Regions from separate parts of the Amorphus sp. 3PC139-8 genome, predicted to be linked through region 3. Evidence: predicted binding sites of a transcription regulator. Region 3 holds the regulator's gene; each other region holds the start of a gene.

Region 1 (4,273 bases), on a different contig from region 3:
GTGTCAGTCCGTTCCGTTGATGGCGAAGTCGAAGATGTCGAAGTTGCGTAGCGTGTCCTCTGCGCGCGCCCGGTAGGCGGCATTCAGCGGCCGCGATAGGATGAAGGGCACGCGCTGCTCGGCGAGCCCGCCGTGGGAGCGCAGCCGCGTGCCGGCGAGCTGCGACAGGTCGTGGTCGGCGGCGCGGGCACCGATCGCCACGCCGGCCTCGGCCACCACGACGATGTCGGCCTCCCGGTCGGCCGGCAGCTCGAAGCGGGCGCAGGCCTCGTCCCTGACAAGCGCCAGATCGACGCCGTCAGTCGCAGCGACTTCGGCGAGCACCTCGCCGGCTTCGAGCTCGGGATCGAGGACATGCACCCGAACGAAGCCGCCGAGCGCACCGTGATGGCGCACGAACGGGTCCGTGATCGGGCAGATGACACGGGTCCGCCCGACGCCGAAGCGAGCGTCGAGCGCATCACCGAGGTAGACGACGTTGGGACTGCCGTCCTCCAGCGCCATGTCGGTCATGCCGTGGTCTGCGACGATGCCGACGGTCGCGCCGAGCGCAATGAGGCGGCCGACGCGGGCGTCGACCTCGGCCATGAAGGCATTCGCCTCCGGCGTGCCGGGCGCATGGCTGTGCTGCACCAGGTCCGACAGCGACAAATAGACCAAGTCGGGCGCGTGCTCCTCCAGGAGCCGGACCCCGGCATCGAGAACGAACAGCGACAGGTCCGGCTGGTACTGGCCCGGCGTCGGCCGGCCGACGAGCCGGGTGGCATCCTCGATCCCGTTCGCCGCCAGGGTGGCCTTGTCGGCCTTCTCCGCGGAGAAGGCGACGCCGTCCAAGTCCTTGGCCAGCGCCTTCAGGAGCTTGTCCTTGGCAGTCACGGTCGCGACCTCGGCACCGCCGCGCGAGAAGCCGGAGAGGATCGTCCGGGCGATCATGCCGGCGTCGTCCAGCATCATCACGGCCTCTCCGCTCTCGACGTCGAGAAAGTAGTTGCCGGAGATGCCGTGCACGCTCGGCGGCGCACCGCAAACGATCGAGACGTTGTTGGGGTTGGTGAAGGTCGGCATCGCCGCCAACGCCACGCCATCGAAGCCGTCCGCCCGCATCCGTGCGAGGTTCGGCACGATGCCATCGCGGCAGGCGGCTTCCACGTAGGCGGGGTCGCACCCGTCGTAGCAGATCACCACGACCGGGCGCCGCGGCCACCGATAGCTGCGGCCGTTGACCTCGACGTTCCACGCCTCGTCGATGATCGGTCGGTGCTGTGCGACGGACATTCTCACTCCCTGTTATCAAAGCGCCATGGGCGTCCTGTATGCTCACTCAATTCAGGCATAGAGGCCGCTTATCTGAGTATTTTCATTATCCTTTTCTGGATCTGATGCTCAATCGAAATAAATTCGGCGCGATGTGAACGGTATTCACATGACAAAACGACGACTACCGCCACTTAAAGCGCTTCTTGCACTGGAAAGCGCAGTACGAACGGGAAGTATTTCTGCTGCCGCGGAGGACCTATCCGTCACGCACGGGGCTGTGAGCAAGCAGATCACGCAACTGGAGCAGTGGCTCGAGCGACCGCTCTTTGCGGAAAAACGGCGCGGCATGATCGCCAATGCCGCAGGCGAGCGATTGGCAACGGCGATGGGAGAGGCCCGTCAGCTCCTGGCGGCCGCCCTCGACGACATCGAAGCGGCGGAACAGGAAAGCGAACTAGCCGTCGTCGCGCCTGCGACCTTCGCGATGCGCTGGCTCATTCCCCGGCTGCCGTCCTTTCAGGCCTCCGGGCCGGGCGTCCGCGTCGCCGTACGGCCGACCCATACGACGGAAGACTGGGACGCGATCCCCTTCGACGTGATGATTCGGCGCGGCCCGGCGCTCGCTGCCCGTTTCGATCCGCAGCCCCTGTTCGTGGAGGAGCTCGGTCTGCTGACGGCCCCGGCACTATCTGGGGCATCCAGCCCGTCGGCACTGCCGCTGGTCGCCGCCGACACGCGCGCCGGCGAGTTGAAGCGCTGGTTCGCACGGGCGACAGGAGCGCCAACGGCGCCCGAGGCGATCCGCTTCCCGCACTTCTACATCGCTCTGGAGGCGGCCCTTTCGGGCATCGGCGCACTAGTCGCGCCGCTATTCCTTGTGGAGGAACTGGTCCGCGCCGGCCATCTGATCGAACCGTGGCCTGAGATCCGTGTCCCGGGGGCGACCTATACGGTTGGCGTCAACCCAGAGGGCAACGCCGCCGCGGCGCGCAAGGTCGCCACATGGTTGTGCGAAACGGCCGCCGACTGCCGGTCTACGGCCATTGCCGACAGCGCGCGACCGGGCGCCGACCAGCCGGGCGAGAAGGCATCGGCTCCGCCGCGCGGCTAACAGCCCGCCCGGAGCGAAATCAAAAAATGCTCGACTGCAGACCGCACGTCCTGACGCCTTTTTCGCGCTAGCGACCGACGGCGTCGCCGTCCAAACGCACCTTCTTTTCGTTCAAACCGCTTCCTTCTGAACGGGAAATACTCAAGAGCGGGTCTCGGCGAAGCGGAAACGGGTTGGCCGTCCGGAAACGCGTTGAAATAAGGAGTTAGAACCGTTCTGCGATTCTGTGAAAGGCTGAACGGTTCTAAGAGACCCAGGCATCATACCAGGTCCGGAACAGCTTGAACTGCGCTTCGGCGAAGGCCCGCTGCGTCTCGGACAGCGCATCGGTCTCGTTGAAATGCAGCCGGTATTCCTCGTTGCCGGTCAGCACCATCAGATGCTTGTAGAACAGCACCAGATCGGGGCCCTCGTCGAAGGTCGACAGCACCAACAACGCCTCTTCCAGCTCGCGCGCCTTAGCCCGCGCCACCATGTTGCCGGCCGCCGCTTGCTCGCACAACGAGACAAGGTGCAGAACCTCCTTGGGCAGCGCGTTGCCGATGCCGGTAATGGCACCCCCTGCCCCGCACTTGACGAAGCCGTGGTAGACCTGGGTGTCGACCCCGACCATCAGCGTCAGGTCGTCGTCGCCCGAGGTGATGGTCTCGGCCGCGTAGCTCAGGTCCGCCGCCCCGCCGAACTCCTTGAACCCGACCAGATTGGGATAGTCGGCGCGCAGGGCGAAGAACAGGTCGGCGCGGGTGGCGAAGCCGTAATAGGGGCTGTTGTAGATCACCGCCGGCAAGCCTTTCGCGGCGTCCAGGACGGCGGAGAAATGCGCCCGTTGCGCGCTTGGCGCGGTGCCGCGCGACAACACTCGGGGAATGACCATCAACCCCTGAGCGCCGACCTCGGCGGCATGCGCCGCGTGCGCGACGGCCGACTTCGTGTTGATCGCCCCTGTGCCCACGATGGTCGGGACCCCGGCTTCGACCAGATGGCGCACGCCCTCCATGCGCTGCTCGTCGGTTAGAAGCGGCCAATCGCCCATCGACCCGCAATAGACGACCGCGTTCATACCGGCCGCGTGCAATTCGCGCCCTTTGCGCGCCAGCGCCGGAAAATCCGGGGTCCGGTCCGGCTTGCACGGCGTCATGAGCGCGGGAATGCAGCCGCTGAAGATATTCGTCGTCATTGCCTCTATGCCCTTCCCAAAAGTCCTGAACCGAATGAGCGAATAAGGTGTCCGGCATGACCTGCGCCGAACGCCGGATCACGATCGCGGTCACCGGTCACTCTTCCAGGACTTTGAGCCGACGACAAATTCCGAGTGGTTCGAACACTGCCCATGTGATGACATAGGCTTCCGGCCAGCCACCCGCGATCGAGCGAACGCCCTTCAGATCCACCCGCTTCTCCGGGTTCACGCGAATGAGCAACCACACCTTCCAGTGCATCGACGGGCACACCTGCGGCAATCCCGTGCGCTTGGTCGCAGGCGGCGCGCCGCACCTTTCCGGCGCCGACATGACCGAAAAACGCGCCCATTTCCTGGCCGAATTCGATTGGATTCGCACTGGCCTGATGTTCGAACCGCGCGGCCACGACATGATGTCCGGGTCCATCCTCTATCCGCCGACGCGGGACGATTGCGACATCGCCGTGCTCTTCATCGAAACCTCCGGCTGCCTGCCGATGTGCGGCCACGGCACCATCGGCACGGTCACCATGGCGATCGAGAACGGCTTGGTGACGCCGAAAGAGCCCGGCCGTCTGCGTCTCGACACGCCGGCCGGACTTGTGGTGGCCGACTATGTCCGGACCGGCCGCTATGTCGACGAGGTGCGGCTCACAAACGTGCCGGCCTTCCTTCACTCCGAAGGCCTGACGGCGGAGGTGGAGGGCCTCGGGGACGTCACCGTC
Region 2 (4,273 bases), on a different contig from region 3:
GCGGCCCTGGCCGTGCCATGGCGCAGGCCGCGCTCCTGGGCGATTAGCCCGACGCCGATCCCAACGGAAACCGCAATCAGAACGATGAACAGAAGGTTGGTCCAGCGGAAGCGCCACAACAGCGCCCGAACGAGCGGAAACGGACGATAGCCTGCCACCACGATGGCGCCGACGATCAGGGTCGGCAGCAAAAGCAGGACAAGGACGATCGCGTCCTGGGATGCCGGCGACAGCGAGGCCCAGAGATCGGAGAGCGCGTCAGGCATCGCCGGTCACCGTCTCTCGCAAGCCGCCGTCGACCACCTCGATCATGCGGTCCATCCGGGCATGTACGGCCGGATCGTGGCTGACGGAGATCAGCGTTTTGCCGCCTTCGCGGGCGAGCCGGACGAGATCGTCCACGAGCCGGTCGGCTGCCTCCCGGTCGAGGCTTGCCGTCGGTTCATCGGCGAGAACGATATCGGGATCGGTCGCGAGCGCACGCGCGACCGCGACCCGCTGACGCTCGCCTCCGGAAAAGCTCGCAACTGAGCGGGCGCCATCGAGCCCGATCCCAAGCTTTTCCAACATGCCGGCAGCCCGGCTGGTGATCGGCTTGCGCCGCGCGCGCTTGGAATAGGCGCCGGCAAGCCCGGCATTGGCGAGCGGGGTCAGCTCCTCAAACAGGAGATAGTCTTGGAACACCATCCCGATCCGCTGGCGCCGAAAGGCCGCCCGCTCGGCGTCGGACAGGGCCGAAAGCTCCACCTCTCCCCAACGCACCGTGCCGCCGGCGATCGGAAGCAGGCCGGCCACGGCGAACAGAAGGGTCGACTTGCCCGCACCCGAAGGGCCGCGCACGCCAACGGCCTCGCCCGGCGCGATCGACAATCGATCAACGTGCAGAATGATCCGGCCGCGATCGCCGGAGATCTTCAAGTCCGAGATCGTGAGCGGGAGCCCCATTGCGCCCGCCTAGCTGCGGTCGTAGGTCGCGTCGACGATCCTCGCCCGGCTGACGAAGCCGGTCTCCGGATCCTTGAAGGTGCCGAGTTCCAGACGACCTCGGGTTTCGATCTCCACATTGAAGGGCACGACGTCGACCACGCGTTTGGAATAGATGGCGAGAATGTCGTCCGGCCACTCCGCCTCGGTTTCGCAGAACGGGCAGACCGCCATTGGCCGCGCGGTCAACACAAAGAAGGTCGATTCCGCCTTGAGCGGCGGTGCCATGAAGCCGCGCACGCTGACGCGGTCCCCGGCGATTGAGTTGGCGAGGTCGGAGAAGGAAAGGTCCTTGTTGTAGAGCTCGCGGATGCGCAGGAGATTGTCCGCCGCGGCGGGCCGAACCAGGGCTGCGGCCAGACCTGCCGTTCCCAACAAAAATGCGCGCCGATCCATCACTTCGCCTCCAAACTGGGCCGCCAGTTCCCGCAACCGGTAGCGGATCCCCATGACAAATGAGCGAAAGGCCCGCGCAGGGCGGGCCTTTGCTAGCTGTGACAAAGCGTCCGTAGAAAAGCGGACTGCTTACTGGGCGGTCTGCGGGTTCACCGCGTAGTTCATCACGTGGAAGATGTAGTTCTGCTCGATCATGCCATCGAACAGGTGCGCCCACGGCCCCTTGGCGAACACGGCGACGTCTTCACCGGAGTGGGTTTCCGACGACATCGGGATCAGCGCCTGCTGAACGTAGTCCTTGTCGGTCGCCGCTTCCTGGGTCAGGTCCGGACGCGAACCCGAATAGTCGTTGCCGTTCTCCTTCAGGACGGAGCCGACGCCGTTGAGGTAGCCCACCACGGTGTAAGGCTTACCGTCGGCGGCGACTTCCGGCTCGTTGGTGTGCTCGATCTTGTCCTTAGAAACACCCATGCAAAGGCCGTTGATCGGCGAGCCGCGACCGCAATAGCCGTTGAAGGCAATCGCATGCTCGTGGTCGGCCGTAACGATGATCAGCGTGTCGCCGTCGTCGGTCAGCTCGTCGGCAGCGGCCACCGCGTTGGCGAATTCGACGCCGTCAGTCAGCGCGCGGAAGACGTTGCCGTCATGGTTGGCGTGGTCGACGCGGCCGGACTCGATCTCCAGATAGTAGCCGTTCTCGTTCTTGGAGAGATACTCGATCGCCGCCTTGGTCATGTCAGTCAGAGACGGCTCGTCGCTGTCGGCGCGATCGGTCTCATACTTCATGTGGCTATCTTCGAGCAGCGCGAGAACCGGGGTCTGGCCGTCGAGGTTCAGGCCGTTCACCGTCTCGGTGTTCCAGGCGTACTGGAAACCGGCATCCTTCGCCGCCTGGATTAGATCCCGGCCGTCGGGGCGGCGCCCCTTGGTGTTTTCATCACCGACCGCGTCCTTCGGGAGGAAGTAACGGCGACCGCCACCCATGGCGAAGTCGACGGTGCCGGCCTGCATCGCCTCGAAAAGCTGAGCGGCGATGTCCATGCAGCCTTCCGGCGCCTCGCCTTCCCAGTCGCGGTTGGCCGTCTTGGCATAGACGGCAGCCGGGGTCGCATGGGTGATGCGAGCGGTCGTGACAACGCCGACCGACTTGCCCTGCCCGCTGACGAGTTCGGAGAAGGTGGTGAGCTTGTTGCCCTCTTCGGACGCGCACTCTTCGTGGATCGCGTTCTCGCCGAGGTTGATCGTGTTGAAGCGCTGCTTGACGCCGGTGTTCATCGAGCCGGCGGTCGGCGCGGAGTCCGGCGTCTGGGCGTTGATGTTGTAGGTCTTCACCAGCGCGACGCTCGGGAAGGCTTCGTAGGGCAGAACGTTCTCTTCGCCGAGCATACCCTTCTGCTGGCCGTCATAGAGGCGAACGGCGTAGTTGGTGCCGATGCCGTTGCCGTCGGCGATGAACAGGATCACGTTCTTCGCCGCGTTGGTGTTCGGCTGGCGCGCCAGCATGTCCTGAATGTGTGCCTGGCCATCGCTGTACCACTGGCTGGAAGCCTGCGGAACGTCCTGGGCCAGTGCCGGCGCGGCCACAAGGCCAAGCGCGACAGTCGTCATCAGTGCGGTACGAAGCATGGGGGGAGCCTCCTCGGCGTAGGGAACCTGCGACGGCCACGTACACGGCATCTGTGACACTTGCGCTGAGGTTCCGTGACACTCCGATGAAGGATCGGGCGCGGAAAAGTAAGGGGAGCGGTTTGCCGTGCTTTCCGGAAGACGCACGGGCTCGATCGCCTCATATTTCCGCATATGGATATTATAACATTACGCGACCTTTGCGTGGTTCGATTGGTTCGAAAAAGTGGTGGTCGCCGACTTTACGGAATAGACGCTGTTCGCCGGTCAGCCGAAACGCCCTTCTCCATGCTCCAGCAAGATCGGAACGATGATGTCCTCCTCGTCGGTGAGGTGACGGTCGAGAAAACCCTCGAACGTTCCGATCCCTTCCGCGAAAGCCGCCGCGCGCCCGGCCGCGATATCGACCGGTTCGGTTTGCAGCGTCTGGAGAAGGACATTGGCCTCGTCGACGAATCGCCCCAGGTGCGCGTCGAGTGACTTGTGATCGCCGTCCAGCAGCGTGAAACCGGCTTCCAGGCGCGGTTCGGCCGCCGCCAGCAGCGGAAAATAGTGCATATCTTCCAGGTGATGGTGCTCGTGAAGTTGCGAGACGAAAAAGCTGCCATAGCGCGCCAGCTTGTGGACATAATCGGATGCCGCCCCGCGCCGATCGGCGACCTCTTCGCCCCCGCCGCGAAGCTCGGCGAGAATCTGGCGAAACATCAAATGCCGCTCGAGTCAGAAGGCCGTTAGGCCGCCGACGGGCGTCCGCTCCGTCCAAAGTGCCCGCGGGTGCGCGTCCAGCAAGACGCTGAGCGCATCGGGAAGACCGGTCCGGATTTCCAAATCGTCGCTGGCCATTCTTCCCTCGTTGCGTCCATTCACTGGCGATGTTGCGGCGCGGCTTGCGATGTCCGTCGATGGATGCCAAAGCTCAAGCGAGACTGTTAAGGGCTGGCGATCAAGCGCCGAAACAGAAACAATAAAATGGAGGCACACCCGATGATGGCGCTCCCCTTTTTCGGCGTGGTCGTTGCCTGCCTTTTGGCCTGGCGCAATCTTCGCTGGCCGGCGCTTTGGATTGTCCTGGCGACAATCGTCTTGACTGTCTACCTGTTCCGTTATCACGCCTCTTCGGCGATCAACATCAGCCTTTGAGGGACACGCGATGACCGCAAGCCTCGCCCGTCCTCTCAACGCCATCGGCCTGCTCGCGATCACCTGCGTGCTGATTGCCGCGTTTGTCGAACAGATCCTCTACGGCGAACTGCCCTGCCCGCTCTGC
Region 3 (4,273 bases):
CAGACCGAGCACCTTGAAGCCGTCATACTCCCCGCCGAGCTGACCGGTCTGGTAGAGTTCCCAAAGCGCGCGGCTACCGGCTTCCGCCCGCTCCACCACGAAGGGGAGCTCGATCACCGAGGTGTGGGGGAAACGGCCGCGCGGAATGCCGGCGAGCCCAAAACCTACGTCAACGACACCTGCGCGCACCTGGTCGGCCTGGCGGTCGAGACGGCCATAGGCACTGGAGACGTTGTGGATCTCAAAATCGACCTGGCCGTTCGACTTCTCGCGCAGCTCCTCCGCCCACGGGCGCAGCATGTCGACCTCGATGCCGTGGGTCGGGGGGAGATAGTGGCTGATGTCGAGCTTGATGGTTTCGGCAGCGCGCAGGATGGCAGGCGCCGCCAACAGGCCCGCCGTCGCCGCGGCGGTCCCCGCAAGGAACTTTCTGCGATTGGTCTTGAAGGTCATTGAGCTTCCTCCGAACGGTCTGTTGTACGCCCGCCACCGGTGGCCGGATGCCGGCCGGAGCCGATGTGTCCACCTCGAACGATAGTAACGGTCGCAACCTTCTATAGGGCGCACCAATGGTGGCCCGCCAGCATGAATTTAGCAAAATCCATCTCTCGCGACGCGCCGGCGCAGTTGATCACCCGCAACGGTCGGCTCCATTGATCCAGAGCAAGCAGCGCGCAGTCGGCCGGCTCGCGACCGCGTGATTTGGGCCGCGGAGAGGCTCATGGCCCGCCCGCGAGACGGACGGGAAGATCAACGGTCTGAGCGCAGCCAGCATGCGACCGCGCGCCGGCCGGTTGGCCCCTCGCGGAGACGTCGCGCAAAGCGCGACTGTCTTGAGCGAAACGAGCCATCGAAAAACCGCATCGCACTTATCGCGGGCTTTGCTCTCTCCTCTCGCAAAGCCGGACGGAAAACCGGTGCCCACTTTTCGCGGGCTTTGCTTTCTACCTTCGCAAAGCCGGACGGAAAACCGGTGCCCACTTTTCGCAGGCTTTGCTCTTAGACTTCCGTGAACTGGTCGTTGAAGGCGTAGCCCGCGCCCCGCACGGTGCGGATGGGATCGCGCACCTTGCCCCGATTGACCGCCTTGCGCAGGCGACCGATGTGAACGTCGACCGTGCGTTCATCCACGTAGACATCGTGGCCCCAGACCCCGTCCAGGAGCTGTTCGCGCGAAAACACCCGCCCCGGCGATTGCATGAGGAATTCCAGGAGCCGGAATTCGGTCGGACCGAGATGGATCTCCCGGCCGGAGCGGCGCACGCGATGGGTCGTGCGGTCGAGCTCGATGTCGCCGGCCGTCAGCAGGCTCGACACCACCGCAGGTTTGGTCCGCCGCAAGATGGCGCGGATGCGCGCCATCAGCTCCGGCACCGAAAACGGCTTCACCACATAGTCGTCGGCGCCGGTCGAAAGGCCGCGGATGCGCTCGGTCTCTTCGCCGCGGGCAGTGAGCATGATCACGGGGAGGTTTTCGGTCTGCGGCCGGTTGCGCAGGCGGCGGCAGAGCTCGATCCCCGACAAACCCGGCAGCATCCAATCCAGGACCAGAAGATCGGGCTGCGTTTCCCGCAACCGGATCTCCGCCTCGTCGCCCCGCGTGCAGGTGTCGACGCTGAAACCGTCGGCTTCGAGATTGTAGCGCAGGAGAAGCGCCAGCGGCTCCTCGTCTTCGACGATCAAGACCTTGGGCATGACCGATCGCCCCTTGATGTGGTCACCGTACCTGGTCGCTTCCGGCGGGTATGTAGCTAGACTCATCGTGCTTCGGCCGATCTTCCTGGAGCTGCTGACCCGTGATCATGAAATGAATATTTTCGGCGATATTCGTCGCATGATCACCAATGCGCTCGATATTCTTGGCGCAGAAGAGGAGATGCGTACAGAACGTGATGTTCCGCGGGTCTTCCATCATGTAAGTCAACAGTTCGCGGAACAGCGACGTGTACATGGAGTCGATCTCGTCGTCGCGATTGCGCACGGCATGGGCCGCGTCGAGATCCTGCGACGTGTAAGCGTCCAGCACCGCCTTAAGCTGCTCCAGCGTGATTTCGGAGATATGCTCCACGCCGAACGCTAGCCGCTTGCTGTGGAACTGCCCGTCGATCGCGATCACGCGCTTGGCGATATTCTTGGCGAGATCGCCCACCCGCTCCAGATCGGCCGACACCCGCATCGCCGCGATGATTTCGCGCAGATCCTTGGCAACCGGCTGCCGGCGCGCGATCACGCTGATCGCCCGCTCCTCGAGCTGACGCTGCATCTCGTCCAGGCGATGATCCTGGTAGATGACGTTCTGAGCCCTCGCGATGTCGATTCGCGTCAGCGCGGTCACCGCTTCGGAGACCAGCCCTTCGGCCAGACCGCCCATCTCCGCGATCCGGCTCACCAGATCGCGCAGTTCGTCGTCATATGCGCCCGTTATGTGTTCGTTGGCCATGTCCGCCCGAATCTACGCTCGCTAGAAATCCATGTCGGCCCGATGCGAGCCTGCCGCGTTATCGGACCGTATGAAAGCGTTTCCCGGCGAAGTGAAAACCGGTTCGCCGACCGGAAACGCGTCAAACAATGAGTGAGAGCCAGTCTACGCTTCCGTGAACAGCGGAAAGCGGAAAAGGCTCCAGCGTCCCGTCTTGACCGGTCAATGATACGAGGCGGCGCTTTCGCCGACAACGCGACCGAACCGGGCGCTCACCGTAATCCGAAGACCGAACCGAGCAGAAGTCCGGTTCGGCCAAACGCCGTTTCGATCAGCCGAAGCGGCCGGTGATGTAATCCTGGGTCCGCTTTTCCTTCGGGCTGGTGAACAGCACGTTCGTCGGCCCTTCCTCGACCAGAAGGCCGAGATGGAAAAAGGCGGTCCGCTGGGACACGCGGGCGGCCTGCTGCATGGAGTGGGTCACGATCACGATCGTGTAGTTCTCGCGCAACTCGTCGATCAGCTCCTCGACCTTCGCCGTGGCGATCGGGTCGAGCGCCGAGCAGGGCTCGTCCATCAGGATGACTTCAGGGCTCACCGCCACGGCCCGCGCGATACACAGGCGCTGCTGCTGACCGCCGGACAGGCCCGTGCCGGGCTCCTGAAGCCGGTCCTTCACCTCGTTCCAGAGGCCGGCCTTCTGCAGGCTCTGCTCGACGATCTCATCGAGATCCGCCTTGGCCTTGGCGAGGCCGTGGATCTTCGGCCCGTAGGCGATATTTTCCCAGATCGACTTCGGAAACGGGTTCGGCTTCTGGAACACCATCCCCACCCGGGCGCGCAGGAGCACGACGTCGCGCGAATGGTCGTTGAGATCATCGCCCTCCATCATCAGGTTGCCCGTCACCCGGCAGCCGTCGATGGTGTCGTTCATCCGGTTGAAGCACCGAAGGAAGGTCGACTTGCCGCAGCCCGACGGCCCGATAAACGCCGTCACCGCGCGCTCTGGAATGTTGATGGAGACGTTGAACAAAGCCTGTTTCTCGCCATAGAAGACGGAAACGTCCTTCGCTTCGATCTTGACCGGCTTCGGCTCCTCGTCCGGGGTCCGCACCGTTTCGAAGCTCTCGCGAACGGCCTCTGCCACTGCTGCGCTCATTGGATATCTCCTTTAGGATGACCGGTGTCGTCGCTGTGCGGTTCGCCGGATCTACCAGCGACGCTCGAACCGGTGGCGCAGATAGATCGCCAAAGCATTCAGACAAATCATCATGCCCAACAGCACGATGATGGCGGCCGAGGTCCGTGCCTCGAAAAAGTTCCGGAGTTCGTTACCCTGCCAGAGATAAATCTGCACGGGTAGGGCACTGGACTGATCGAGCGGCGTCGAGGGGACCGAGGCCACGAAGGCATTCATGCCGATCAGAAGCAGCGGCGCCGTCTCGCCCAGCGCCTGGGCGATGGAGATGATGGCACCGGTCAGCATGCCCGGCACGGCGACCGGCAGCGTGTGATGGAACATCGCCTGCATCGGCGAAGCACCCACCCCGAGCGCAGCCTGCCGGATCGACGGCGGAACCGCTCGCAGCGACGCGCGTGCCGCGATGATCACCGTCGGCAGCGACATCAGCGACAGCACCAGACCGCCGACGAGCGGAGCCGACAGCGGCAGGCCCATATAGTTGATGAAGATCGAGGCACCGAGCAGACCGAACACGATCGACGGCACGGCCGCGAGATTGTTGATGTTGACCTCGACCAGATCCGTCCAGCGGTTCGTCGGCGCGAACTCTTCCAGATAGACCGCTGCCATGACGCCGACCGGAACGGCCAGGAACATCACGATCAGCATCA

Evidence for each region. The regulator PhoB, encoded in region 3, activates phosphate uptake and scavenging genes when phosphate is short. The targets are predictions, from matches to a motif close to TGTCATNNANCTGTCAT.
Region 1: the regulator PhoB is predicted to act here: its motif matches at 1,286-1,302, upstream of phnA (phosphonoacetate hydrolase).
Region 2: the regulator PhoB is predicted to act here: its motif matches at 3,082-3,098, upstream of HNS03_RS15000 (alkaline phosphatase).

What each region holds. Positions count from the first base shown of each region.
Region 1 covers NZ_JABJVY010000002.1:266,237-270,509, reverse strand. Annotated here, with positions in the region: gene phnA (phosphonoacetate hydrolase) at 4-1,275, opposite strand; gene HNS03_RS03620 (LysR substrate-binding domain-containing protein) at 1,424-2,368, shown strand; gene HNS03_RS03615 (dihydrodipicolinate synthase family protein) at 2,613-3,545, opposite strand; gene HNS03_RS03610 (hypothetical protein) at 3,643-3,789, opposite strand; gene HNS03_RS03605 (4-hydroxyproline epimerase) at 3,782-4,273, shown strand, end outside.
Region 2 covers NZ_JABJVY010000015.1:79,625-83,897, reverse strand. Annotated here, with positions in the region: gene HNS03_RS15015 (FtsX-like permease family protein) at 1-266, opposite strand, end outside; gene HNS03_RS15010 (ABC transporter ATP-binding protein) at 259-945, opposite strand; gene HNS03_RS15005 (hypothetical protein) at 955-1,380, opposite strand; gene HNS03_RS15000 (alkaline phosphatase) at 1,510-3,006, opposite strand; gene HNS03_RS14995 (hemerythrin domain-containing protein) at 3,274-3,711, opposite strand; gene HNS03_RS14990 (hypothetical protein) at 3,727-3,849, opposite strand; gene HNS03_RS14985 (DUF5993 family protein) at 3,991-4,146, shown strand; gene HNS03_RS14980 (disulfide bond formation protein B) at 4,157-4,273, shown strand, end outside.
Region 3 covers NZ_JABJVY010000027.1:28,724-32,996, forward strand. Annotated here, with positions in the region: gene HNS03_RS20780 (TRAP transporter substrate-binding protein) at 1-453, opposite strand, end outside; gene phoB (phosphate regulon transcriptional regulator PhoB) at 1,000-1,695, opposite strand; gene phoU (phosphate signaling complex protein PhoU) at 1,718-2,440, opposite strand; gene pstB (phosphate ABC transporter ATP-binding protein PstB) at 2,751-3,578, opposite strand; gene pstA (phosphate ABC transporter permease PstA) at 3,630-4,273, opposite strand, start outside.